2 regions of the Azospirillum terrae genome follow, and region 2 is predicted to be linked to the other one. Evidence: predicted binding sites of a transcription regulator. Region 2 holds the regulator's gene; the other holds the start of a gene.
What was found. The regulator HrcA, encoded in region 2, represses chaperone genes, less so after heat shock. The targets are predictions, from matches to a motif close to GTTAGCACTCNCCNNNGGNGAGTGCTAAC.

Region 1 (5,683 bases), on a different contig from region 2:
TTACAACGTCGTCGGATGACGTGAGCTTAGAAGCCCATGTCGTCCATGCCGCCCATGCCGCCCGGCATGCCGGCCGGCGGGGCCTTCTTCTCAGGCTTCTCGGCGACCATCGCCTCGGTGGTGATCAGCAGGCCGGCGACCGAGGCCGCGTCCTGCAGGGCGGTGCGAACCACCTTCACCGGGTCGATGATGCCCGCCTTCACCAGATCGCAGAACTCGCCCTTCTGCGCATCGTAGCCGAAGTTGCTGTCCTTCTGGTCCAGCAGCTTGCCGACCACGATCGAGCCGTCGGTGCCCGCGTTGTAGGCGATCTGACGGACCGGGGCCTGCAGGGCGCGGCGAACGATCTCGATGCCGACGCGCTGCTCGTCATTGGTCGGCTTCAGGGCGTCCAGGGCCTTGGTGGCGTACAGCAGCGCGGTGCCGCCGCCGGCGACGATGCCCTCTTCCACCGCGGCGCGGGTGGCGTGCATGGCGTCGTCAACGCGGTCCTTGCGCTCCTTCACCTCGACCTCGGTCGCACCGCCGACGCGCAGGACGGCGACGCCGCCGGCCAGCTTCGCCAGACGCTCCTGGAGCTTCTCGCGGTCGTAGTCGGAGGTGGTCTCTTCGATCTGGGCGCGGATCTGGCCGGTGCGGGCCTCGATGTCGGCCTTCTCGCCGGCGCCATCGACGATCGTGGTGTTCTCCTTGGTGATCTGGACGCGCTTGGCGGTGCCGAGCATGTCGATGGTCACGTTCTCGAGCTTGATGCCGAGATCCTCGGAGATCACCTGACCGCCGGTCAGGATGGCGATGTCTTCCAGCATGGCCTTGCGGCGGTCACCGAAGCCCGGCGCCTTCACGGCGGCGACCTTCAGGCCACCACGCAGCTTGTTCACGACCAGGGTCGCCAGGGCCTCGCCCTCGACGTCCTCGGCGATGATCAGCAGCGGGCGCGACGACTGCACGACCGACTCGAGAACCGGCAGCAGAGCCTGGAGGCCCGACAGCTTCTTCTCGTGCAGCAGGATGTACGGGCTGTCCAGCTCGCAGGTCATCTTGTCGGCGTTGGTGATGAAGTACGGCGACAGGTAGCCGCGGTCGAACTGCATGCCCTCGACGACGTCCAGCTCGGTCTCGAGGCTCTTGGACTCCTCGACCGTGATGACGCCCTCGTTGCCGACCTTGCCCATGGCTTCGGCGATCTTCTGACCGATCTCGGTCTCGCCGTTGGCGGAGATGGTGCCGACCTGGGCGATTTCCTCGTTGGTCGTGACCTTCTTGGCGCGGCTCTTGATGTCGTTCACGACGGTCTCGACCGCGAGGTCGATGCCGCGCTTCAGGTCCATCGGGTTCAGGCCGGCGGCCACCGACTTCACGCCCTCGCGGACGATGGCCTGGGCCAGAACGGTCGCGGTGGTGGTGCCGTCGCCGGCCAGGTCGTTCGTCTTCGACGCGACCTCACGCACCATCTGCGCGCCCATGTTCTCGAACTTGTCGGCGAGCTCGATCTCCTTGGCGACGGTGACGCCGTCCTTGGTGATGCGGGGAGCGCCGAACGACTTCTCGATGACGACGTTGCGGCCCTTCGGACCCAGCGTGACCTTCACAGCGTCGGCCAGGATGTCCACGCCGCGCAGCATCTTCTCGCGGGCGGAGGCGGAGAACTTGACTTCCTTGGCAGCCATAGGCTCGATTCCTCTGAATTCAGATCGTAGGGATAAGGACGGGAATGGACGTGAAGCCTCAGGCCTCGATAACGCCCATGATGTCGGATTCCTTCATGATCAGGAAATCCTCGCCGTCGATCTTCACCTCGGTGCCCGACCACTTGCCGAACAGGACGCGGTCATTGGCCTTCACGTCGAGCGCGACAACCTTGCCGGCCTCGTCACGAGCGCCGGGGCCGACCGCGATCACCTGACCCTCTTGCGGCTTTTCCTTCGCCGTGTCGGGGATGATGATGCCGCCCTTGGTCTTGGTGTCGGACTCGATGCGCTTGACGACGACGCGGTCGTGCAGCGGACGGAACTTCATGTGCGTGCCTCCATGAAAGGCTCAAAGGAATTTGGGTTTCGGGCGTTGTTAGCACTCTCGCCCGGTGAGTGCCAGACAGCTAATCGAAGCGCCGCCGCGATTCAAGAGGGTCGTTCGGAGATTTGCGCAAAAAGCTGGCAGCAATCGCTGAGGGTTGCTGCTAACCTGTTGATTGGGAACCGTTTTTCCTGATTGCGCGTTGACTCGTCAGGCGGCACGCCTTCGGGCGGGGACGAGAGGGGCCGCCGCCGGACGCAACCACCACGCAGGTGCGCGCATGACCGATCTGGCCCGCCAACTCCGGGATTACCGCCTGACCACGGCGGAAATCCTCTACCACATGCCCGACCATCCCGCCCTGTTGCAGAGCTTCATCTGGCAGGATCTCGATCTGGCGCCGGAGTACCCGGTGCTGAAGCGGTTCCTCGACTACTGGCAGCGCAACCTGGACGGCCCGCTGCACTCGGTCACGCTGGCAAGCATGGGGATCGTCACGCCCGGCGAGGTCCGGCTGGTCGCCGCCGAATTCCGCCTGCACTGACCGGTGTGACGGCCGCAGGTCCAGCTAGAACCGCCGCCGTTTACCGCCGCGTCCCCATCTGGCGCAGGCAGCGGTCGATCCACTGGGCGGTCAGTTTTTCCTGCACGGCGTTCTGCCTCAGCCGGTCGTTGAGGTTGGCGAAGTCCACGCGGTCGAGGTTCTGGTCCTGGTTGAAGCAGGAGAACACCACGCTCTCCTCGCCCGTCACCGGATCGCGGTGGCGTTGCAGGCACTGGGCGCAGATCTCCTTCATCATGCACTGCATGGGGGAGTTGATCGATCCGATGCCGATATGATCCGGCTTCAGATAGGGCTTCAGCACGCCGTGCCGCGCCGCGCCCACCGCCGCCATCATGCGGTCGGAGCCGATGGCGATGATGCGATCCACCGCGGACAGGGGGATGTCCGCCTCGCCCAGTTCACCCGCGGCGTAGGCGCGCATGGCCTCGACGATGTTGCCGACGATGGTCTTGTCGTGCGCGCGGGTGGGCTCGAAGCCCGGTGCCTCGTCGCTGCACCAGATGACGCGGTCGGCCGCCGCCTCGATCTGATCGACCTTGTAACGGTCGATCAGCTTCTTGTAGCCGGCGAAGTAGACCACCCGGCAGCCCTTGGCCCGCGCCGCCTGTCCGATGGAGAACAAGACCGCGTTGCCGAGGCCGCCGCCCACGAGGCAGACCGTCTCGCCCGCCTCCACCTCGGTCGGCGTGCCGGTCGGGCCCATGACGATGACGGGATCGCCGGTCTTCAGCGTCGCGCACAGGTCGGACGAGCCGCCCATCTCCAGCACGATCATCGACAACAGGCCGCGCGCCTTGTCCACCCAGGCGCCGGTCAGGGCCAAGCCCTCCATGGCCAGCGTCGTGTTGCCCACCCGATAAGACAGCGTCTCGAAATTTTGCAGGCGGTAGAACTGTCCGGGTTCGAAACGACGGGCGGCGGCAGGGGCCTTCACCACCACTTCGACGATGGTGGGCGTCAGGCGGTGCACGGCGTGCACGCTGGCGCGCAGATCGTGGTTGAGAATCTGGGCCAATCGCTCCGGCGCCACCGCGGTGGGGGAACGCTTTTCCAGCACGCGGCTGACCACCGGGTAGCCGCGCTTCGCCCCGCCCATGGCCTTCACCACGTTGCCGGAGAAGGACGGGTGCAGGTCGCCGAAGAAGGACAGGAAGCGCCCGTCCGCCGCCCTGGTCATCAGAACGTGCGCGGCGGCGGGCTTGGGTGTGCGCTCCGGCTTGACCGGGGTGCCGTCCTCGTCCACGGCGCGGAAGGTGCGGCCGTCCATCTCCACCCACTCCGGCTCCTCGCGGGCCAGCACGGTGTTGGGCTGGGTGCCGGCGGCGATCAGGATGGTGCGGGCGGGGATGGTGATATCCACCGCGGCCGGCGCGACCACGCCGTCCGGGCCGACCGGGTCGTGGGCGAGGTGCAGGGCCTTGGCGGCTCCCGTCTCGTCCATCTCCACGGCGCGCGGGGTGACGCACTCCAGGAAGCGGATGCCCTCTGCGAGGCCGTGCGCCACCTCCTCGTGGTTCAGCGTGTAGCTCGGCGCGTCGATCAGCCGGCGTCGGTAGGCGATGGTCGCCCCGCCCCAGGACTCCAGAAGTTCGCTCAGCCGTGGGGCGCGGGCCTCGGCGGTGGCGGCGGCGCGCTCCTCGCGGAGGACGCGGGCGTGGGTGAGGAACTCGTCGGCGAGCGTCGTCTCGTCCGGGGTCCAGCGGGCGCGCACCATGGCTTCGCCGCGCTCGGCCGACAGCGTCTCGTAGCGGGCGAGGAACTTCTCGACCTGGACGGGGTAGTAGGCCAATGATTCCGTAGCCGTATCGATTGCGGTCAGGCCGCCGCCGATCACCACGATGGGCAGGCGGACCTGAAGGTTGGCGATGGACTCGGTCTTCGCCGCCCCGGTCAGCTGCAAGGCCATCAGGAAGTCCGACGCCTGCCGCACGCCGCGCGCCAAGCCGTTCTTCATGGGCACGACGGTCGGCTTGCCGGCGCCCATGCACAGCGCGATGTGGTCGAAGCCCTGCTCGAACGCGTCGTCGATGGTCAGCGTGCCGCCGAAGCGCACGCCGCCGATGATGGTCATGCAGGTCCGCCGCTCCAGCAGCAGGCGGATCACCTTCAGGAAGTTCTTGTTCCAGCGCACGGTGATGCCGTACTCGGCCACCCCGCCGAAGCCGGCCATGACGCGCTCGTCGAGCCGGTCGTAGAGGTCGTGCACGTCGCGGATCGGCCGGAAGCCCACCCGCGTGCCGCTGGGCAGAACGCCGGACAGATCGGCCGGCAGCGGCTCGATCTTCAACCCGTCGATGCCGACCACGGCGTGCCCGTCGTTCATCAGGTGGTGCGCCAGCGTGAAACCGGCCGGGCCAAGGCCCACCACCAGCACCTTGTAGCCGCTGGCCGCCTTCATCACCGGGCGGCGCACGTCGAGCGGGTTCCAGCGGGTGAGCAGGCTGTAGATCTCGAAGCCCCAGGGCAGCTCCAGCACGTCCTTCAGCGTGCGCGTCTCGGCCTGCGGGATGTCGACGGGGTCCTGCTTCTGATAGATGCAGGCTTTCATGCAGTCGTTGCAGATCCGGTGCCCGGTGGCGGCGCACATGGGGTTGTCCACCACGACCGCGGCCAGCGCGCCGATCGGCACCCCCTCGGCCTTGAGGGTGTGCATCTCCGAGATCTTCTCATCGAGCGGGCAGCCGTGCAGCGTCACGCCGAACGCGCTCTTGGCGGTGCCGCCGGTCTTACGGTCGGGCAGGCCCTTGGAGCAGCTGTCCTTGCCCTGGTTGTGGCACCAGATGCAGTAGTTCGCCTCGTCCAGCGCGCCCTTCAGGTCGGTGCCGGCGTCGGTGAGGTGGAAGCCCTGGCGGGCGTGGCAGTGCTCCTCCGGCGCGCGGGCCATGGGGGCGCCGTGCACCTCCTCGACCGCCAGCGGCACGAGGTGCAGCGGGTCGGTCTTGTGCGGCACCTGAAACAGAACGCCGGCGCCGTGCCTGGCGCGGCCGGCCTCGGCGAACACCGCCCAGGCGGCGTAGCGGGCGGCGGTGTCCAACTGCTCGGCATGGTCCGCCTCCGCATCCATCCAGGCGAGCACCTGGCGGGCGAAACCCATGTCGGTCA
Region 2 (5,683 bases):
GCGCGCCGTCCGCGACCGCTGGGGGCCGCGGGCGGTGGTGTGGCGCTACGACCCCATCGTCGTCACGACGCTGACGCCGCCGGCTTGGCACCGGGAAACCTTCGCCCGCTTGGCCGGCGCGCTGCGCGGCGTGACGGACGAGGTCACCACCTCCTTCATGCAGCCCTACCGCAAGACCGCCCGCAACCTCGACGTGGCGGCGCGGGCGGCGGCGTTCTCCTGGCACGACCCGGACGCGGAGGAGAAGCGCACCCTGCTCGCCGACCTCCTGAGGATCGCGGCCGGGCACGGCATGGCGCTCACCATCTGCACGCAGCCGGACCTGACGGACGTGCCCGGCGTGACGGCGGCGCGCTGCGTCGATGCCGCCCGGCTGTCGGACGTGGCCGGCGCCGCCGTCATGGCGAAGCAGAAGGGCAACCGCCCCGGCTGCCTGTGCGCCGAGAGCCGCGACATCGGCGCCTACGACACCTGCCCGCACGGCTGCGTCTACTGCTACGCGGTGTCGAGCCGCACCACCGCGCGCACCCGCTTCCAGGCGCACGACCCGGAGGGTGAGTTCCTGTTCAGCCCGGCGGCGCGGGGCTGAGCCGCGCCAGCGCCCGGCAGAACCGCAAGGCTGGGGCCGGTTCGCCAAAGTCCACCTGAAGGTAGGTGTCGGTGCGCGCGATCGGTGCTGCCAGCCGGCCGGCGAACTTGGCGGCGAAGGCGTCGGCGGCCTCGGCCCACGCCGCGTCGAAGCTGCCCGTCGAGGCGTGCAGCACCGGAATGTCCCCCGCGACCGCCACCCGGTAGCCACCGAGATGAGCGCGGAAGCTGAAGTCCACGTCATAGAGGTGGAATCCATCGAAAGTCCGCGCGTCGAAGCCCACCGCCGCGGCGACCTCGCGCCGCGCCGCGATCAGCAGGCCGTCCAGCGCCTGGACACCGCCCATCAGCCCGTGATGCGGGTGGTACACGGATACCGAGCACCCCGCCCCGTCCGGCAGAACGTGCACGACCTGCCCGCGCAGGTACGGCCAGCCCGACGACACCCACCCCGGCCCGCTGAGCCGCGTCGTGCCGGCCAGCCCCAGCACGTCCACCGTGCGCAGGTGGGCGACCATGCGGTGCACCGCGTCGGCCGGCAGCGTCACGTCGTCGTGCGAGAGCACCACGACCTCCCCCCTGGCCCGCGCCAGCCCTTCGGTGTAGCCGGCGGACAGCGAGGATGGACCGACGATGGCGATCACCTCACCGGGGCGGCCGGCCAGCAGCGTGTGCCAATGGGCGACGGCACGGGCCGAGCGCTCCCCGTCCGGGCTGCAAATGATGGCGGAGACCATTGTGTCGCCACCGGGCGGCGCCAACGGCGGGCGCACAGGCTGTGGCCGTTCCGCGAGGATGCGGACGATGGTGGCGAGATCCCGCATGGCCGGGAGGTGGGTGGAATTCCGGCGAAGCGCCGCACGCAGCCAGCGCACGCCGTCCAGCGTGCGCCCCATCCCCAGCGCGGTGCCGCCGCAGGCCGTCAGGACGTCCGGGTCGGCCGGCGCCGCCCGGCAGGCCCCGCGCAGGGCGGTCACGGTTCCGGCGGCATCGTTCTTCAGGCCGCGAACCTCGGCCAGCGCCATCCAGCCCTGTGGGTCGGCCGGGTCCGTCAGGGTGGCCCCGACGCAGACCGCCTCGGCGTCGTCGAGCTGCCCAAGATGCACCAGGGACGCCGCACGGTCGAGGAATGGCGCCGACACGGTGGCTCCTTACATGAGGTCAAAGCCCCTTACGGGCAGACCTTCTTGACCGTCTCGATCAGCTTTTCCGGGTTGAAGGGCTTGACCAGCCAGCCGGTGGCGCCGGCTTCGCGGCCGGCGGTCTTCTTGGCGGGGTCGGCCTCGGTGGTCAGCAGCAGCACCGGCGTGGCGCGGTTGGTGGCGCTGGCGCGCACCGCCTTGGTCAGCGCCAGACCGTCCATGCCCGGCATGTTCAGGTCGGTGATGATGCAGTCGAACTTCTGCTTCGCCACCAGCGCCGCACCGGCGGAACCGTCCGCAGCCTCCTGCACGGCGTAGCCGGCCTTTTGCAGGGTGAAGGTCACCATGTCGCGGATGGTCTTGGAATCGTCGACGGTCAGGATCGTCTTCGCCACGGTCTCGTCCCTGCTTTCTGGCCTGTTTGCCCGTGCGTCGCCGCACAAACTTGAATCGTTACAAATGCGAAGGGTTTGCGCAAGGCCGGGAGCGGTGCGGCGTTACGCCGCCCCCGGCGCTCCGAATCACGCCCCCGGTCAGGCCCCCGCTCAGGCCGTGGTGTCGACGTGCCCGGCGGCTTCCGGCGGGGCCTTGGCGACGCCGACCATCGCTTCGCGCAGCAGGCGGCCATGGATGGTGTAGCCGGGCTGGAGCACCTGGACCACCGTGCCGGCGGGCTTGCCGGTGTTCTCGATCTCGAACATCACCTGATGGAAGTTCGGGTCGAACGGCTCGCCGGTGGGATCGACCTTCTTGATGCCGGTGCGCTCGAAGGCGCCCAGCAGCTGGCGCTCGGTCGCCTCGACGCCGACGGCGAGGCTCTTGAGCATCTCGTCCTGCTCGCGGCCCTCGGGCGGCACGGCGTCCAGCGCGCGGCGAAGATTGTCGGCGACGCTGACCAGATCCTTGGCGAAGCTGGACACGGCGAACTTCGACGCGTCCTCGCGGTCGCGCTGGGCGCGGCGGCGGGTGTTCTCGGTCTCGGCCATGGCGCGCAGCAGCTGGTCCTTCAGGCTGGCGACCTCGGCCTCCAGCTTGGCGACGCGCTCGTCCGCGCCGGCCTCGGGGGCTGCGGCGGCCGGCTGGCCGTTGGTCTCGAGTTCGGCGTCGGCGGGGGTGTTGCCAGCGGAGATGTTGTTGTCGCTCATGTCTCTCTCGTTGTTTTCTTGGGCGCAAGCCTCAGCCGATGAGCCGGCTGACGACTTTCGCTGTGTAGTCCACCAGGGGAATGATACGGGCATAATTGATCCGTGTTGGACCGAGGACGCCGATGGCGCCGATGACCTGCTCGCGGCTGTTCTGGAACGGCGAAATGATCAGCGAGCAGCCCGAATGATTGAACAGCACGTTTTCAGCACCAATGAAGATCTGCACGCCGTCGCCCTGCCCGGTGGCTTCCAGCAGGCGCAGCATCGCCTCCTTGGTTTCCAGCGCCTCGAACAGTGAGCGCACGCGCTCCAGGTCGGACAGGGCGGTGACGTCCTCCAGCAGCTTGGCCTGTCCGCGCACGATGAGCTGGCCGTCCCCCGCGCTGCCCGCCCAGGTGGCGAGCCCGGCCGAGACGACGCGCGTGGATACCTCGTCCAGTTCGGAGCGCTGGTCGGCGATCTCGCGCAGCACTTCCTTGCGCGCCTCGTCCAGCGTGCGGCCGACCAGCCGGGCGGTCAGATAGTTGGACGCCATCTGCAAGGTCGAGCCGGGCAGCCCGATGGGCACCTCGACGACGCGGTTCTCGACCAGCCCATCCTCGTTGACCAGCACCACCAGCGCCCGGCCCGGCCCCAGCGAGACGAATTCGATGTGCCGCAGCGCCCGGTCGGTCTTCGGCGCCAGCACCAGCCCGGCGCAGTGCGACAGGCCCGACAGCATGGCCGACGCCTCGCGCATCACGTCGGGCAGCGAACGGCCCGAGGAGGAGCACTGGGCCTCGATGGACTCGCGCTCGTCCTCGGTCAGCGCGCCCACCTCCAAAATGCCGTTGACGAACATGCGCAACCCCAGCTCGGTCGGGATGCGGCCGGCGGAGGTGTGCGGCGCGTACAGCAGCCCCAGCTCCTCCAGGTCGGCCATGACGTTGCGGATGGTCGCCGGCGACAGAGCCATGCCGAGGCGCCGCGAGATCGTGCGCGAGCCCACCGGCTCACCCGTCGCCACATAGGCGTCGACGATGTGCCGGAAGATGTCGCGCGACCTTTGGTTCAGCTCGGTGATCATGGGGCGGTTGCGAATCCCGTGCGCGGAGTGCGCGTTGGAATTTAGGCGGGTCGGCCGGGCGAATCAACGCCGGCTCTGGACGGAAGGGGGCCGGGGCGCTAGCTTCCCTGCCCGATCGCCCCCCATTTCAACGACCATAGGACCTTTGCCGATGCGCCCCTCCGGCCGCGCCCCCGACCAGCTGCGCACCGTTTCGCTGGAGCCCGGCTTCAGCAAATACGCCGAGGGTTCGTGCCTCGTGCGCTTCGGCGACACCCACGTGCTGTGCACCGCCAGCGTCGACGACAGCGTGCCGCGCTTCCTCAAGGGCACCGGGCTGGGCTGGGTGACGGCCGAGTACGGCATGCTGCCGCGCTCGACGCATTCGCGCACCGACCGCGAGGCGGCGAAGGGCAAGCAATCCGGCCGCACGCAGGAGATCCAACGCCTGATCGGCCGCGCGCTGCGCGCCGTCACCGACCGCGCTCTCATGCCGGAGGTGCAGATCAAGGTGGACTGCGACGTGCTCCAGGCCGACGGCGGCACCCGCACCGCGGCGATCACCGGCAGCTACGTGGCGCTGCATCTGGCGTTCCAGCACCTGATGAGCATCGGTGCCTTGAAGAAGATGCCGCTGACCGATCAGGTCGCCGCGGTGTCCTGCGGCATCTACAAGGGCACGCCGGTGCTCGACCTGGACTACGCCGAGGATTCCAACGCGCAGGCGGATTCGAACTTCGTGCTCACGGGCCGCGGCGGCATCGTCGAGATCCAGGGCACCGCCGAGGAGAAGCCCTTCGAACAGGCCCAGTTCATGGACCTGCTGACCCTGGCCCAGAAGGGCATCGCCGAACTGGCCGCCTTGCAGAAGGCGGCGCTGGGCATCGCCTGAGGCTTTTGCGGGCCACCTCTTTTCCCCTCTCCCCTCTGGGGAGAGGGTAGGGGTGAGGGGGTCCCGCCGTTTCGGTACGTCCGGCACACGCGCATCCCCCTCACCCTAACCCTCTCCCCAGGGGGGAGAGGGGACTGAGAAGGAACGCCTCACCATGACCACCCCCCGCCACTTCACCGGCGACACGCTGGTCATCGCCACGCACAATCCCGGCAAGGTGCGGGAGATCGCCGACCTGCTGCGGCCCTACGCCAAGAATTTCGCGTCCAGCATCGACCTCGGCCTGCCCGAGCCGGAAGAAACCGGCAGCACGTTCGTTGCGAATGCGGAACTGAAGGCTCTGGCCGCCGCCAAGGCCGGGCACATCGCGCTGGCCGACGACAGCGGGCTGGTGGTGCCGGCGCTGGGCGGCGATCCGGGGATCTACTCGGCGCGCTGGGCCGGCCCGACCAAGGACTTCCGCGTCGCCATGCAAAAGGTTGAGGACGGGCTGGCGGGCAAATCCGACCGCTCCGCCTATTTCGTCTGCGCGCTGTCGCTGGCGTGGCCGGACGGGCATGTGGAGACGGTTGAGGGGCGCTGCCACGGCACGCTGGTGTGGCCGGCGCGTGGGGAAAAGGGGTTCGGCTACGACCCGATCTTCATTCCCAATGGCTACGGCATTACCTTCGGTGAGATGGACCCGGCCAAGAAGCACGAGATGAGCCACCGGGCCGACGCCTTCCGCCAGCTTGTGGAGCGATGCTTCAGATAGTCCCCGATCCCGGCTTCGGGATCTACATCCACTGGCCCTTCTGCAAGTCGAAGTGCCCGTACTGCGATTTCAACAGCCACGTCCGCGAGCGCATCGACCAGCCGCGCTGGCGCGATG

Region 1: a site for HrcA is predicted at 2,067-2,095, ahead of groES (co-chaperone GroES). Genes of this name have one in related genera too.

Annotation. Positions count from the first base shown of each region.
Region 1 covers NZ_JBPXMR010000005.1:356,369-362,051, reverse strand. Annotated here, with positions in the region: gene groL (chaperonin GroEL) at 27-1,670, opposite strand; gene groES (co-chaperone GroES) at 1,729-2,019, opposite strand; gene ACSVDD_RS16315 (usg protein) at 2,297-2,560, shown strand; gene ACSVDD_RS16310 (FAD-dependent oxidoreductase) at 2,601-5,683, opposite strand, start outside.
Region 2 covers NZ_JBPXMR010000011.1:134,832-140,514, reverse strand. Annotated here, with positions in the region: gene ACSVDD_RS23290 (DUF1848 domain-containing protein) at 1-589, shown strand, start outside; gene ACSVDD_RS23285 (glycosyltransferase) at 567-1,730, opposite strand; gene ACSVDD_RS23280 (response regulator) at 1,760-2,125, opposite strand; partial or broken gene grpE (nucleotide exchange factor GrpE) at 2,276-2,893, opposite strand; gene hrcA (heat-inducible transcriptional repressor HrcA) at 2,907-3,941, opposite strand; gene rph (ribonuclease PH) at 4,093-4,812, shown strand; gene rdgB (RdgB/HAM1 family non-canonical purine NTP pyrophosphatase) at 4,967-5,566, shown strand; gene hemW (radical SAM family heme chaperone HemW) at 5,554-5,683, shown strand, end outside.